DNA from 4 places in the Mucilaginibacter sabulilitoris genome. Region 1 is predicted to be linked to each of the others. Evidence: riboswitches for the same ligand, from Rfam matches in the RefSeq annotation. Region 1 holds a riboswitch; each other region holds the start of a gene.

Region 1 (4,214 bases):
CATCGCCCACACTATTAGCAGGCCAGAAACCTATTACACCACTGGCTTTTAGTAGCTTTTGATCTACAATTCTCTTTAACAGATCTTGAGCATCGTCAAAAAGCTTTTTGGCTTCGTCCCCAACAAACTTATCGGCAAATATTTTCGGATAGCTACCGCGCAGTTCCCAGGTATGGAAAAACGGTGTCCAGTCAATGTACGGCACCAACTCTTCCAGCGGATACGATTCAAATACCTTTGTACCGGTAAAGGCTGGTTTAGGAGCAACGTCACCATCCAGACTGATCTGGAAACGGCCTTTACGAGCTTCGTCGATGCTCACAAAGCGCTTATCTGATTTTTTATTCAGGTGTGCTTCGCGTGCTTTGGCATATTCATCTTTTATACCTTGTATATACCCGTCTCGGTTGTCCTTATTCATCAAACTGCTGCAAACCGTTACACTACGTGATGCATCAAGCACGTGTATGGCTGCGCCCGAATAATTTGGGGCAACTTTAACCGCTGCGTGGATACGTGATGTGGTAGCCCCACCAATAATAAGCGGAATGGTAAATCCTTCGCGCTCCATTTCTTTGGCAAAATGCACCATTTCATCAAGCGATGGGGTTATTAACCCACTAAGACCAATAATATCTACCTCTTGCTTCTTTGCTTCTTCTATGATCTTTTGCGCAGGTACCATTACCCCAAGGTCAATTACCTCAAAGTTATTACAGGCCAGCACCACACCTACTATATTTTTACCAATATCGTGCACATCACCCTTAACGGTGGCCATTAATACTTTACCGGCGTTAGCGCGGCTTCCGCTGGAATCTTCTCCGGCGTCAATAACCCTTTGTTTTTCAAGCTCTATAAATGGCAGCAGATAGGCCACGGCCTTTTTCATCACCCTGGCCGATTTTACAACCTGCGGCAAAAACATTTTGCCGGCGCCAAACAAATCACCTACGATGTTCATGCCATCCATTAATGGCCCTTCTATCACTTCAAGCGGTTTGCTGTAAGCCTGGCGCGCTTCTTCCACATCGTCATCAAGGTATTCAATAATACCTTTTACAAGAGCATGAGATAACCTTTCCTGTACCGTTCCTTTGCGCCATTCCTCATCACGCACTACCTCTTTGCCTTTACTTTTTATGGTATCGGCATATTCAACCAGGCGCTCGGTAGCATCGTCGCGGCGATTAAGCAGCACGTCCTCTACCAGCTCGAGCAGAGTTTTATCTATCTGCTCATACACCTCCAGCATACCGGCATTTACAATACCCATATCCATACCTGCTTTTATGGCATGATACAGGAAGGCAGAGTGCATAGCCTCGCGTACCACATTGTTACCCCTGAAGGAGAATGATATATTACTTACCCCACCGCTTACTTTGGCATGAGGCAGGTTTTGTTTTATCCAACGCGTTGCCTCAATAAAATCGACAGCATAGTTGTTATGCTCTTCAAGCCCGGTGGCTACGGTTAATATGTTAGGGTCAAAAATGATATCCTGTGACGGAAAACCTATTTCATTCACCAATATATTGTAAGAGCGCTCACAGATTTCTTTACGGCGTTCCAATGAATCGGCCTGGCCGGTTTCGTCAAACGCCATCACTACAGCAGCGGCACCGTAGCTTAATATTTTACGGGCATATTCTTTGAATTTTTCTTCGCCCTCTTTCAGGGAGATAGAGTTCACAATACCTTTGCCTTGTATACACTTTAAACCAGCCTCAATAACCGTCCATTTAGAGGAGTCGATCATGATAGGCAATTTGGCAATATCGGGCTCAGAAGCAACCAGGTTCAGGAATTTCACCATCACCGCTTCCGAATCGATCATGCCCTCGTCCATGTTAATATCTATCACCTGCGCGCCGCCTTCTACCTGTTGCAGGGCAACGGCAAGGGCTGCTTCGTAATCTTCGGCGAGTATCAATTTGGAAAACTTCGGCGATCCGGTAATGTTGGTACGCTCGCCCACATTCACAAAAATGCTTTCGGGTTTTATGGTAACCGCTTCCAGGCCGCTCAATCGCAAATCGGGTTCAATCTCCGGGATTCTTCTTGGCGGGTACTTAGCTGCTCTTTCGGCAATACATTTTATATGCTCGGGTGTGGTGCCGCAGCAGCCACCCACAATATTAACCAAACCGGCTTTTATAAAATCATCAACCTGGTGCGCAGTTTCGTGCGCGGTTTCATCGTACTGACCAAACTCATTAGGCAGGCCCGCGTTTGGATAGGCAGATATAAATACATCAGCTTTTTCAGACAATTCGGCCAGGTGAGGGCGCATTTCTTTGGCACCCAAAGCACAGTTTAAACCTACCGAAAGCAGGTTGGCATGGCGTATAGAGTTCCAAAACGCCTCTACTGTTTGGCCAGACAAGGTACGGCCCGAAGCATCAGTAATGGTACCCGAGATCATAATAGGTAGTTGCTTGCCCGACTCATCCGCATAACGGTGAATAGCAAACAAAGCCGCTTTAGCATTAAGCGTATCAAATATGGTTTCAACCAGTAACATATCAGACCCGCCGTCAACTAAACCCCTAACCTGGTCATAATAAGCATCGGCCAGATCATCAAACGTCACAGCACGGTATCCCGGGTCGTTTACATCGGGCGACAAAGACGCGGTACGGTTTGTCGGACCAACGGCTCCGGCTACAAAGCGCGGTTTATCGGGGTTCCGTTGCGTGTATTCATCGGCTACTTCACGTGCCAGACGTGCACCTTCAAAACTAAGCTCGTAGGCAAGCTCTTCCAGCTTATAATCGGCAAGCGAAATTATCTGGGTGCTAAAGGTATTGGTTTCAATAATGTCTGCGCCCGCGTCAAGATACTCAGCATGTATTGCCTTAATAATATCGGGGCGTGTAATATTGAGCAGGTCATTATTGCCCTGCAGATCGGTTGAATGATCTTTAAAACGCTCCCCGCGAAAATCGCGCTCGGTTAATTGGTACCGCTGTATCATGGTACCCATTGCCCCGTCAATTACCAGTATGCGTTTCTCTAATTCTTTTCTAATATCCATTGTTATCAGTTGCCTGTTTTCGGTGGCGTGTTGCGGGTATCCTCTAATAAACTAATGAACTGCAAACATGCAAATCACTGGCAACAGAAGCCTGGCAACACATAACAGAAAAAATATAGCTTATTCGAAAAGTCGGGTGTATGATTGACTTTCGCTTATCTGTCCCAACATTTTGTAGCTGTTGAGTAGAATGTAGCACCTTGTTAAGTACAGGTTGCTAAGACATCGCAGGGTCTAATCCCTCCGCCTTTCTCTATAAGCAATGCAAAGGTGCACAATAAAGCTTTAATATGCAATAGCCTGACCCTTTACAAAATGTGTATACAAAGTAAATTTATGTTAACCAAAAAAAGCTGCCTTTTCGGGGCAGCTTTTAATAATAGTTTCTTGCTTGTTATTATCTTCTTCTGCCAAATAAACGCAGTATCATCAGGAAAAGGTTGATGAAATCAAGGTATAAAGTTAAGCCACCCATCAATGCCATTTTTGAGGCAGATGCATCACCATATTCTAAACCTGCACCTATGCGTTTCAGTTTTTGCACATCATAAGCGGTAAGACCAACAAATACTGCTATACCCACATAACTAATGATATAATCTAACTGGCTGCTATGCATAAACATATTAACTACGGATGCTATGATAATACCAATAAGCCCCATCATCATGATAGAACCAAACTTAGTAAGATCTGTATTGGTAGTATAACCGGCAACCGCCATTACGCCAAAAACAGCAGAGGTGGTTATAAACACGCCTAAAACCGAGCCGGCTGTAAAAACCAAAAGTATGTAACTTAAGCTAACGCCCATTATCGCCGAAAACGCGACAAACAGGAACGCCAATACTCCGTACGACAGTTTGTTGAACCCAAAAGAGATGATTAACACAAACGCAAGCGGGGCAAACATTACAATAGTACCCAAGCCTGTGTTACGACCTGTAGCAGGATCAATAAGCATGTTAAGCAGGGCTTGGTTTTGTGCAAAGAGAAATGCGCAAAAAGCAGATAGCCCAAGAGCCACAAACATCCACACAAATACGTTGGCTATAAATTTGCGTGATGCGTCTTGTTCGTTTACTTGTATTACGTTTTTATAAACGTAGTCAGGATCTTTAATTTCCATTTGTATTAAAAATTTAATACTCAAATTTACGAATAAAAAGTGAAT
Region 2 (4,214 bases), 3.4 Mb from region 1:
AGCAAACTTTTTCTCGCCGCCCATAATCTTGATCATCCCCGGAACGTCGTGCATAGCGCCAAAAGTATAGGTCCATTTGGTGCCCTCTGTAAAGCCGGAATCTGGCTTGGCAGAAAAGCTGCCGTCGGAGTTACGGGGAGCCATAAAGCCGGTAGCGCTGTTATAAACGTTTTGATAATTTTTACTCCAGGCTATTAATTGCTTGTAATCATCATCTTTTCCTAATCCTTTGGCAACCTGCGCCACCGCGTAGTCATCAACAGCATACTCAATAGTGCGCGAAACGGATTCACTTGTTTTATCAACCGGTATATATCCCAACTTATGATAATTGGTTAGCCCACCCCTGGCTTCAAAGCTTGTCCAAAGGTCACGGTCGCCCCATCTTTTATGGGTGTCACCATCCGGAGCGTCATAGGAATCCTTGTGCAAGGCCTCGTAAGCTAATTTGGTATTAAACCCTCTGAAACCTTTTACATACGCATCAGCAACAACGGCATCAGCATGTGTACCTATCATAATATTGGTATAGGTTGGGTTTGGCCACATGGGCATCCATCCACCCTCTTTGTACATTTGCAGTAACGACTCCACCATGCCATCAACCCGTTGCGGTTGGGTTAACGTTAATAATGGATGCAATGCCCTGAAGGTATCCCAAAGAGAATAATCATTATATGACGAACCATGGTGAACTTTATCATCAAAAGCGCTGTAATATTTGCCGTACTCCGAAAACTGGCGCGGAAACAACAGCGTATGGAACATTGCCGTGTAAAAAATAGTCTTCTGTGTGTTGGTCACCCCGCTTATCTGGATTGATTTTAAGGCCTGCTGCCATTGATTGCGGGTAGCGCTGACAACCTTATCAAAATCCCAATCAGGAATTTCCCGCTTGAGGTTATACCTTGCCTGATCAATGCTGATGAAAGATGTAGCTACAACAACCTTAACCTCATCGTTCGCTTTTGTACGGAAGGAAATAAAAGCACCCATTCGCGTGCCGTATTGCTCATGGCTGCCTTTATTGATCACCTGCTTATCCCAGGTACCATATTTTTTAATCTGTTTATTAAATTTGATAACAAAATAACCTTTAAAATTCTTTAGTTCGGGCCCTAACTGTGCCGATTGCCGGTCGGGGTTATAGCCGGTTATTTCGTTATTCACGGTATCTACATAAACATAACCTTTCAGTTTTTTTATTCTTGCCGTGTAATCATTAGCCCAGTCTTTAAGTGCCGGGTTAAGGTTAATCCCCTGGATGATAATATGTGCCTGATCTGCCTTGGGGAAAGTAAACCTGAACATACCACAAGTATTGGCGCCGGCAATCTCGGCTTTAATTTTATCGGCACCTGTAGTTTTTAATTTAACTGAATAATAGTAAGGTTTGGAAACTTCATCTCTATGGTCAAATGACAGCACACGTTCTTTTGGCAAAACCCTGAGTTTGCCTACTTGCGGCATTACCGAAACATAACCGTAATCGCCCATCCAAACTGTGGGCTGGTGACTGGCAGTAAGCCCTATAACCGAGTTGTCTTCATATTGATAAACCATGTAACTCATTTTGTTTTCGCGGGTTTGGGCAACAAAGTTGGTCATGGCAAACGGTACGTTAACACAAGGCATAGTGCCGCCGCCGCCGTTGCCCTCCAACAAACCCTTGCCAAAACCTTTAATGGCTGTGCCTATAAGTGGGTTAACATAATCCACTTCATCCCGTGTTTGTTGAGCGCCCTTGGTTTGCGCAAAATTATTTCCACATAAAAAGGTCAGTAATCCTAACAGATAAATACTGCGTTTAAATTGCATAATCAGCAGAAGATATAATTGGTGAACGGTCTTAATACAAGATTAAGGGCAAATCTCTAATTTTTAAGATCATATTTATAAAAACATTTGATTTTTTTACTTAATCGTTTACATGCGTTTTAAGCTTATATATGCCATAAATGAGCAAACAAAACAGATCGGCTTATGCCATTTTATTGTCAAAACCGGAATTCTGTTTGGTAATTGATATAAATTCTATGGAATTAGTAGAATTATTTACATATTTGCATCTGAAATCGTTCTTTATTTCATTTTTGATTATCCAGAAAGACTGAGGGAAAGGCCCTGTGATGTCTTAGCAACCTGTACACATAGTTATAAAGGTGCTAATTCCTATCTGCAAAATTGCAGAACAGATAATGATATAACCACATATCCGCAAATGACGGTTTCTGCTATACCCTCCCTTTCTGTTTAATTGAATGCCAGTTAATATTTTTTTAATGATGAGTGTAATTATATAATTACCTGTCAAAAATAAATTCAATGAACAACAAACTTTTACTTATAATTTATTTATTCCTGATTACCAGCATTACCACGCAAGCCCAGACGGCTAATAGCAATAATCCGGCTTTAAATGATCGCGGTTACCTGGTTAAAACGGGTGAACAAGCTCCCAATGATTTTGAATTCGCATTAACAGATGGCACCAAAACATCGTTAAAACAACTGCGTGGTAAAGTGGTGATACTTCAGTTTACGGCCAGCTGGTGCAGTGTATGCCGCGAGGAAATGCCACACCTGCAAGCACAGGTATGGAACGCTTACAAAAACAAGGGCCTTGTACTTATTGGTGTTGACCGAGACGAACCACTTAAAAAAGTGCAGAAGTTTCAAAAGGACATGAAAATAACCTATAACGTGGCGCTTGACCCGGGTGCCAATATTTTTGGGCGCTTTGCCGATAAAAAAAGCGGGGTTACCCGAAACGTAGTGATTGACCGGGATGGCCGCATTGTATACCTCACCCGCCTGTACGATGAACAGGAATTTGCCTCTATGCTTAAAGTTATTGATAACCTTATAAATAATAAAAACGCGCGAGTAAATTAAAAAACAAAAAACGCCCGCTATAGCTTTGCTTTATAAAAACCAGCATTGCAAAAATCTTTATATAAACAACCAGTACATGAAAACACAAAGTACAATTTTTAAAACAACCTATTTAAACATCCGTAATTTTACAAAATCTACCACCTGTAATACTTCTGCCACATGCATGCAAACCATGCATTGTTGCTGTTAAAAAAAACTATGCTGTTAGGCTAATTGCAAGTTAGCCTTGTATAGTATTCAACAAGCAATTAAAACCTTTACAATTTTTAAAAGACAGTATCCAGAAGGTAGATATAATTGGTACTCCAACTATTAACTGATCGTCTTTTTTCATACTGTATCCGGGTAACATTAATCATTTCACGATCTATTACCATGTCAAAAAATTACAAATTATTATGGGCAATACTATTGCCTTTTATCCTCATCCAAACAGTTGCAGCGCAATCTGTTAAAATAAGCGGTGTGGTAACCGCCAAGTCCGATGGGTTACCGTTGCCGGGCGTAAGTGTTTCTATCAAAGGAACTACCAACGGAACACAAACCAACAGCGATGGTAAATTTACACTTAACGCCAAAGCGAACGATGTATTAAGAATAACTTACATTGGCTTCACTCCTAAAGAACTCCCCGTTACACAAAACCAAACTGATCTTCGAATAACCCTCGACGAGCTGGCCAACTCCTTAAATGAGGTGGTAATAACGGCGCTTAACATATCAAAAGATAAAAAGTCGTTGGGTTATGCTGTACAGGGATTGAAATCAAAAGACATATCTGAGGCCAAAGAAACAAACTTGGTAAATGCACTGAGCGGTAAAATAGCCGGTGTAAATGTAACCAGCAGCCAGGGCGATATGGGATCATCCCGAATCGTTATCCGCGGCGAAACCTCTGTATCTGGTAACAACCAGCCCCTGTTTGTTGTGGATGGCCTTCCTATTGATAATACCCAGCAGTTGGGCACGGCCGGATCAAGGGATTTCGCCAATCCTATATCTGATATCAATTCTGAAGATATAGAATCTATTTCGGTACTTAAAGGACCCAATGCCGCGGCGCTTTATGGTTCACGTGCTGCAGCCGGGGTAATACTAATCAAAACAAAAACAGGTAAAGGAATAAAAGGTATTGGTGTCACAATCAATTCAAATACATCTTTTTCAAATTTATTAGGCTTACCAAAATATCAAAATGAATACGGACAAGGTTCAAATGGCCAGTTTAGTTACGTTGACGGAAAAGGCGGCGGCATTAACGACGGTGTTGACGAAAGCTGGGGCCCGGCTTTGGACGGCCGACTTATTCCGCAGTT
Region 3 (4,214 bases), 1.9 Mb from region 1:
TTTCTGATAATATGAAGGCTAAATTCTCTGCTGATTGTTTATTAAATAACATAAAGCCATCGGAACCAATCTCAACCTTTTTCCAGGATGGCTCAGTTACTAAAACACCATCTATATCAAGCAGAATGACCATTTTATAACAGTTACTTCATGTCATTTCGAATGTATAAGATCTTACCTCGTTCGATGACAGTATACTTGCAATCCTGTTTCAATTTTACTTTTGAAATTACTTCACCAGTTCCATTATCGCTTGCTCCACCTTTTTAAAATCAAAGTTAGCCAGCAGTTTATTAAATGAGGCGGTAATTTGCCCGTTGCCCAGGTTACCTATACTGCCTTCGTGGGTGTGGTTTACGGTTTTATCGGGGTTAAAGTCGCCTTGTTCAATGGCCAGGCCTATTTGTTTGTACGCGTCGCGGAAAGGCGTGCCGTTCAGTACCATGCGGTTCACTTCTTCTACGCTAAACAGGTAGGCGTATTTAGGATCGTTCAATATACCGGTATTTACGGTGATGTTCTGCAGCATAAAGGTAGCCATGTGCAGGCAGCTCTTAAGTTCTGTAAAGGCCGGAAATAAGAGTTCTTTGAGCAGTTGCAGCTCGCGGTGATAACCCGATGGCAGGTTGGTGGTCATCATGGTAACATCTGTAGGTAGGGCCTGCAGACGGTTGCATTTACCGCGCATAATTTCCCAAACATCGGGGTTCTTTTTGTGCGGCATAATACTGCTGCCGGTGGTTAAGGTATCAGGATAGCTTACAAAGGCAAAGTTCTGGCTCAGGTACAGTGCCTGATCCATAGCCATTTTGGCCAGCGTAGCCGCAATGGATGATAGTGCCTGAGCTATGATCCTTTCGGTTTTACCACGGCCCATCTGGGCATATACTACATTATAGTTTAAGCTGTCGAACCCAAGAAGTTGGGTAGTTAAAGTACGGTTTAACGGGAATGACGACCCATAGCCCGCCGCCGAACCCAATGGGTTTTTATTAGTGATACGGTAAGCAGCCAATACCAGTTCCAGGTCATCTGCAAGGCTTTCGGCGTAAGCGCCAAACCACAGGCCGAATGATGATGGCATGGCCACCTGCAAATGGGTATAGCCGGGCAGCAAAACATCTTTATGCTTTTCGCTTAGTTCAATAAGCTGGTTAAACAGCGTTGTAGTTTCTTCAACCACCTGTTGCAACTGGTGGCGGAAAAACAGTTTCAGGTCAACCAGCACCTGGTCATTACGGGAGCGGCCGCTGTGAATCTTTTTGCCGGCGTCGCCAATGCGCTGGGTGAGCAGCAGCTCTACCTGCGAGTGCACGTCCTCTACCCCATCATCAATAGTAAAACCATCCTTTTCAATATCGGCGTATATGGCTTTTAATTCGCGCTGAACAAGGTCAAGATCGGCGGTGTCCATCAGCCCTATGCTTTGCAGCATACGGGTATGAGCCAGTGAACCCAGCACATCAAAAGCTGCCATTTGCTCATCAAATTCCCTGTCGCGGCCAACAGTAAAGTTCTCTACCAGTTCATTTACATTGGTTGTTTTTTGCCATAGCTTGCTCATAGTGCAAATATGTGTATTAATGAGAAAATTTTACTCATTAATTCGCAAAAGTTCCCATTCTCACCCATCTTAAAGTTATTCCCCTTTCGAGTGATGGGCAGCCTCTAACAGAGCATATTCCCTGGTTATCTTTAATATTTGTAATAAACAGCATATCTTGATAGCATCACACTGAGAGTAAACTTCGGCAAGTGGGATGAGGTTTGTTATCACCTTAATTTTATAAAGTTTTATAGCTCAAAATGAACATGATATAAATTATTCAAATTTATCCTACTAATTCTATAGGAATTATATAAATAGTTTTTATATTTGCAGTGTCAACAGACAAATAGTTCTTTATTTTAACTTATCAAGAAAGACTGAGGGAAAGGCCCAAAGACGTCTTAGCAACCTGTACATCCGCATAATGTAAAAGGTGCTAATTCCTGCTCCGCGTAATGGAGAGAGATAAAAAGATTCTTAACCTCTGCCTGTCTTTATAAGTGATTTTATAGTTTTTTTAAGTCGCGTGACCGAGAGGATAGGTTAAGGTCTGCAAAACCTTTTACGGCAGTTCGAATCTGCCCGCGACATCATATTTCCCTTTTAGTTTCCTGAATAAGCATACTGCACGATCATGTTGCCGATGTGTTTTATATTCCATATTTTTATCGCTGCCGGCAGGTACTTTAAACCAGTAAACAATCACCTGCCCTACCAGTATGAAGATATTTAACATCGTTTTTGTTGTTCTGTTTATTATTTTCGCGGCGTTACAATACAACGATCCTGACCCTTACATTTGGGTACCCATATATTTATACAGCGCTTTTTTTTGCTACATGGCGGCACGCAAAAAGTTTTATCCGGTGGGTTATGCCATTGGCATATTTATTTATTTGGCCTATGCTGTATATAAAATTTTTGACCGCAACGGATTAATCGATTGGTTTGAATATCACCATGCCGAAAGCCTTGTAGAAAGCATGAAGGCCGAAAAGCCCTGGATTGAAGAAGTGCGCGAGTTTTTTGGTTTGCTGATATGCGTAGCAGTACTGGCTATTAATTGGATATATAGCCTTAGGCTTAAAAAGCGGGTAACGTATTAACCCGATAACAAAAAAGTCTATCCCAAATGGGAAAGACTTTTACTTTTTAAAACCCTCTCTTTTTAGAGAGGGCAGGGGTGAAACATATTAGCAGGGGTGACGATGTATTACAAAATATAGAACACGGCCGCACCAACGGGCTGTTTAGCAGGTACAGCATCATTTACCCCTGGCAGCTCATCTTTCAGCATTTGCTTCAGATCCTGCTCAATTTTACGGCTAATGGCCGTTGTTGGCGTATCGGTAGGCATGTTCTCAAACGGATCCTGCAAGTGGATAGCCATCTTTTCGATCAGGAAAAATGCCGATGAGATAGCAATTACCAACGGCACCTGCAGTATACCAAAAAACTCAATCAAACTAAAAGGCAGCAGCAGTACAAAGAACAACACCAGCCAGTGTATGTAAACGCTGTATGTAGCCGGAAACACGGTGTTCTTGATCCGCTCACAACCGCCCATGGAATTAATAAAACCGGTTAGGGTATTATCCATAGCTACCTGCTGGTATTCGTTTATCCAGCCCAGTTTGTATAAAGTACGCAGATCATGGCCCTGCAGTTCGTTTAGCGCTACGGGTGCGTTATCCATCCTTTCAATATTTGCAATATCATCATTGCTTAAATAAGCCTCCAGGTTTTGTTTGCCATTTTGCCGGCGCAAATGGCGGCTAAGGCTGTAACACCAGGCTATTTGCCGGTTAACCATGCGTTCTTTAAGTGCACGTTTCTCTTCTCCATCTTCAACGAAGGTTAATATCTGCCGGGTGAATGTACGGCAGTCGTTCACAATGGCGCCCCATAAAATACGGGCTTCCCACCAACGGTCATACGCCTGGTTTGACCGGAAAGCCAGCAACAGCGAAATAATAGTGCCTAATATGGTAGGTACCGTTAACGGGATAGATACCTCCTTAAAGTTATAATACTGATGTATAAAGTAAATAACCGATGAATAAATGGCCACCATGATCAGCTCTTTTTTTATTTTGCCAAATACATAGGTAGCCGGTATGTTTTCTTTTAGTAGCATAACGTTTTAATAATTAAATTTTTAATTACTGTTGTTCAATTAACTCTACCTCTTCGGCAACAATATTGGCCATGATGCCCGGTGTTTCGGTTATTGAAATTGTTCGTTTACCGCTTTTGGCTATCAGCACTTCGGGGTCTATACTGTTTTTAAAAAGCATCTGGTAGTTATCATGCGGTATCACAATGGCATCAACGTTATGGGCATCCAGGTAGTTATTAAAAACAGCCATGGTACTGCCATAAAAAAAATCGATGTTGATATGATTAATTAAATGGCTGTAGTCTTTTTCCAGCTCGCGGCACCTTACATAAAAATTATCAGGTATGTGCCTGTACTCTGCCGACCTGCGCGAAAGCATAAGCAGTTCGCTGATAGAGTCGGTTATTTTCAGCATGTGCACCAATATAATATTGAGCTTTTTAGGATAATATTGCTGTGCTAATGAAGGGATGCATTGCAGTGACTGTGCGGTAAAATCAGTTGGGATAAGCAGCGTTTTCATAGTCGTTTTTTGATTAATGGTTT
Region 4 (4,214 bases), 3.5 Mb from region 1:
TTCGGCACCACCGCCTGGGATGGATTGTAAACCAGCTTCCTGCATCAGGCGCATTCCGGTTGCATAATCAATTTTGGCTTTTTTAAATATATAATGATATTCTACGGGTGTTAACGCTTTAATATGTAATTCGGGACGATGTGCTTTTATGCGACTGAAAAGCTCCTGATAAAAAGGTACATCGTATTGAGGTAAAACCCCTCCTACTATATGAACTTCAGTAACAGGTTCCCCGTCATATTTGGTTACCATATTAAACATTTCATCCATGGTATATTCCCAACCTTCAGATTTTTGCTTGAGCAGACGCGAATAAGAGCAAAACTTGCAATCGTAAACGCAAAGATTGGTAGGCTCAATATGAAAATTACGATTGAAGAATGTTTTATGGCCGTGCCGTTTTTCGCGAATGTAATTGGCTAAAACGCCCAGATAACCCAGGTCTCCCTGTTCATACAATATTACGCCTTCATCAAAGGTGATGCGTTGATTGTTTAGTACTTTTTCGGCAATGTGCTTTAAATCAGCGGACAAATCCGGATTTTGCAATAATAACTGTAAATTACCTTCAGCTTCCATGTAAAAAACTTTGGGCAAATGTACTAAAAAGGATAAAACTATGCTTAATAAGATAATTCATTGCCCAACCAGAAGTGAGTAATGACATTAAATTTACAGAGCGGTAATTGATGAAATTATAATGCCGGTAACACAATCATCCTGGCAACCTTTTGGCCTATAACCACAATTAGATATCATGCCGTTGTTGTTTGCTTCAAAATATATATCATTATTTTTAGGATCTACCCTAAGCCAATTGGTGCGTGCCTTTGTATAAATATCATCTAATGTAAGTAATTCGCCACCTTGGTTACCATGGGTATTCAAGCTCGTGTTTTCTTCATGCCAATGTGCAGTAGTATCTATGGCATGGGTACTATCCGGCCGTACCCGAAGGGAGACGAAATCTCTTGAAACAATTTTACCATTGTTAACGCCGATTTTTATTTCGGCGCTGTAACCGAAAACAGAGCCTTGATTTTGTGTATAGCTATAGGAATTATGAACGCTGCTCTTATAGTTTAACCATGCCTTATAACTTTTATTAAATTCGTTTCCATTAGCGATATCATCTTTTTTACAGCTGTTTAAGCATATTAAAACAATAATGACAGGAATATAAAAGGTTTTCATGATTCAGGCTTTTTTGGAATATTACGCAAAAAAATCCCCGCATGCTACACCTAATAAAAATAATCTTATTTAATTTGGCCGGATATCATATACAAAATGAAAACTGAAACTATAGCAATACACGCCGGAAATAAGAAGGATGAATCGTCGAAAGCTGTAATACAGCCAATTATATTATCAACCACCTTTGAACGTGGTATTGATGGTGATTTTCCAGGCGGGCATATCTACAGTCGTTCATCAAACCCTAACCGGGAATCGTTGGAGAATGTACTTGCCAAATTAGAAGGCGGCGCCGATGCTGCGTCTTTTTCTTCGGGCAATGCAGCAGGCATGTCAGTATTTCAGTCGTTGGCGCCGGGTACGCATGTTATAGCTCCCGATGATATGTATCATGGGTTACGTAACCAGCTTAAAAATTTGTTCGCTGATATTTTAACTTTTGATTTTATTGATGTTAACAACACCACAATACTACAGCAGCATATTAAGCCTGAAACCGGTTTAATATGGGTTGAAACCCCATCAAATCCGCTGCTTAAAATAACCGATATTAAAAAGATAGTGGCCATTGCCAAACCTAAAGGTATTAAAGTAGCTTGCGATAACACTTTTGCCACGCCCATTTGTCAGCAGCCCATTACTTTAGGTGCTGATCTGGTAATGCACTCAGCCACAAAATATTTTGGCGGTCACAGCGACCTAATGGGTGGCGCATTAATTACCGCCGAAAAAAATGAATGGTGGGCTAAGATACGCCAGGTACAGGAAATGGGTGGCGCTATCCCCTCTCCAACCGATTGCTATATGCTGGCCCGCAGCATCAAAACCCTGCCTTACCGGGTTAAGGGCCATGTGCATAATGCACAGTTGTTAGCGGAGTTTTTAGAAAAACATCCGGGAGTTGAAAAGGTAATGTATCCGGGGTTGCCGTCTCATCCACAGTACGCTATTGCCAAAGAGCAGATGCTGGCGTTTGGAGGAATGTTATCTTTTATTGTTAGAGGCGATGAAGAACACACCCGCACTGTAATAAATAAACTGCAACTATTTACCAGGGCCACAAGCCTTGGCGGAGTTGAAAGCCTGGTTGAGCACCGGGCAACTGTTGAGGGGCCTGATACCAAAACACCACGAAATTTGCTTAGGGTATCTGTGGGTTTAGAGCATATCGACGATTTGGTAGCTGATTTGGATCAGGCGTTGTCCTGAGGCGAAAGGTAAGATAAAAGGTTTTTAATGTCGACTATTGAATGCTGAATTTTGAATATCGAAATAGCATTTTCTTTTATTAATTCATCATTTGATATTCGGTGTTCGATGTTCAATATTGTTTAATTTTTCCCTTCATTATTCAAAATTTGATAGCCCTTTTACCCTTAACCCTTCGCCTTTAACCTAAATATAAAATTTAATTTGGTATTTTAATTAATATCCGCTTATCTTTGAAACATTATTTGGTAGTAATACCATGATCAATTCTCCGCAATAGTTCGGGTGTTGATTTATAAAGAAGCGGCGAGAGATCAGGCTCAGCGACCCGCTGGCAACCCTTCAATTTTGAAGAAGGTGCCAATTCCTGTCCCGGAAAATAACCCCGGGGAATATAAATTTATAACCATGAAAAGTTTAGTTAAAATTTCTACAAGCAACATTTCTGAAACCTCAAACGGTACTATACAAAATATTAGCTTCAATATTGGCTGTATTTGTATGTGTTGCTGCTGTTGATTGACCAAACGCGTTCAATCTTTTCAACTGCGAAAAGCACGTGTTTTAAAACCGGTACAGATCATTACCGGAATTGCCAAAGTCCATCAGATCATCAAAAAAATTTAATTAAACACCTTAAAAACGTACTATTATGTCTGCCAGCAATTTAAAATTCGAAACCTTACAATTACATGCCGGTCAGGAAGTTGATGCAACTACCGGCGCCCGGGCTGTTCCGCTTTATCAAACCACATCTTATGTATTTAATAATGCCGAGCATGGTGCCAACCTTTTCGCGCTAAAAGAATTTGGCAATATTTATACCCGCATCATGAACCCTACTACTGATGTTTTTGAAAAACGGATAGCGGCTTTAGAGGGTGGCGTTGCAGCATTGGCCACGGCTTCGGGTCAGGCATCGCAATTTCTGGCTTTAAATAATATAATGCAAGCTGGCGATAATTTTGTAACCTCTCCTTTTTTATATGGAGGTACTTATAATCAGTTTAAAGTTGCCTTTAAGCGTTTGGGTATTGAGGCTCGTTTTGCCAAAGATGATACTGCCGAAAGTCTGGAGACTTTAATTGACGATAAAACCAAAGCTATATTCCTGGAAACCGTAGGTAATCCAGGTTTCACTATTGCCGATTTTGATAAAGTGGGTGCTTTGGCAAAAAAGCACGATTTACCTTTAATAGTTGATAATACTTTCGGGGCAGCAGGATACCTGTTTCGCCCGCTTGATCATGGGGCACATATTGTTGTGCAGTCATCTACCAAATGGATAGGCGGTCATGGTACTACAATAGGCGGTGTAATTGTTGATGGTGGCAATTACAACTGGGCAAACGGCAAGTTTCCGCAATTTACAGAGCCATCAGAAGGCTATCACGGCCTTGTATTTTCTGATGTATTTGGTATTGGCGGGCCATTTGGCAATATTCAATTCATTATACGGGCCCGTGTAGAAGGGCTACGTGATTTTGGTCCGGCGCAAGCTCCGTTTAATTCATGGCTGAATATACAGGGCTTGGAAACACTTTCATTACGTGTACAGCGCCATGTTGATAATGCACTTGAGCTGGCTAAATGGCTGGAACAGCATCCGCAAGTGGTCTCGGTTAATTATCCTGGCCTGCCGTCATCTCCATACCATGTATTGGCCAAAAAATATTTAAAAAATGGTTTTGGTGGTGTATTGTCATTTGAAATTAAAGGCGATAAACAACAGGCAAGCAACTTTATCGACAGTTTACAATTAGTAAGTCACCTGGCTAATTTAGGTGATGCCAAAACATTGATCATTC

Evidence for each region. Region 1 has a riboswitch for S-adenosylmethionine ahead of metH (methionine synthase). Riboswitches for the same ligand answer to the same signal wherever they lie in the genome.
Region 2: linked by a shared signal. The riboswitch ahead of SNE25_RS18925 (TlpA family protein disulfide reductase) and the one ahead of metH (methionine synthase) in region 1 are both predicted to bind S-adenosylmethionine.
Region 3: linked by a shared signal. The riboswitch ahead of SNE25_RS25270 (transmembrane 220 family protein) and the one ahead of metH (methionine synthase) in region 1 are both predicted to bind S-adenosylmethionine.
Region 4: linked by a shared signal. The riboswitch ahead of SNE25_RS18495 (O-acetylhomoserine aminocarboxypropyltransferase/cysteine synthase family protein) and the one ahead of metH (methionine synthase) in region 1 are both predicted to bind S-adenosylmethionine.

Annotation. Positions count from the first base shown of each region.
Region 1 is NZ_CP139558.1:270,118-274,331, forward strand. Features, by position in the region: gene metH (methionine synthase) at 1-3,040, opposite strand, end outside; SAM riboswitch class I at 3,193-3,302, opposite strand; gene SNE25_RS01130 (Bax inhibitor-1/YccA family protein) at 3,438-4,169, opposite strand.
Region 2 is NZ_CP139558.1:4,394,710-4,398,923, forward strand. Features, by position in the region: gene SNE25_RS18920 (GH92 family glycosyl hydrolase) at 1-1,818, opposite strand, end outside; SAM riboswitch class I at 2,095-2,202, shown strand; gene SNE25_RS18925 (TlpA family protein disulfide reductase) at 2,326-2,895, shown strand; gene SNE25_RS18930 (SusC/RagA family TonB-linked outer membrane protein) at 3,274-4,214, shown strand, end outside.
Region 3 is NZ_CP139558.1:5,923,074-5,927,287, forward strand. Features, by position in the region: gene SNE25_RS25255 (HAD domain-containing protein) at 1-133, opposite strand, end outside; gene argH (argininosuccinate lyase) at 230-1,564, opposite strand; SAM riboswitch class I at 1,911-2,021, shown strand; gene SNE25_RS25265 (hypothetical protein) at 2,112-2,285, opposite strand; gene SNE25_RS25270 (transmembrane 220 family protein) at 2,269-2,655, shown strand; gene SNE25_RS25275 (bestrophin family protein) at 2,763-3,686, opposite strand; gene SNE25_RS25280 (hypothetical protein) at 3,712-4,191, opposite strand.
Region 4 is NZ_CP139558.1:4,277,657-4,281,870, forward strand. Features, by position in the region: gene mqnE (aminofutalosine synthase MqnE) at 1-579, opposite strand, end outside; gene SNE25_RS18485 (hypothetical protein) at 673-1,194, opposite strand; gene SNE25_RS18490 (trans-sulfuration enzyme family protein) at 1,291-2,406, shown strand; SAM riboswitch class I at 2,697-2,807, shown strand; gene SNE25_RS18495 (O-acetylhomoserine aminocarboxypropyltransferase/cysteine synthase family protein) at 3,059-4,214, shown strand, end outside.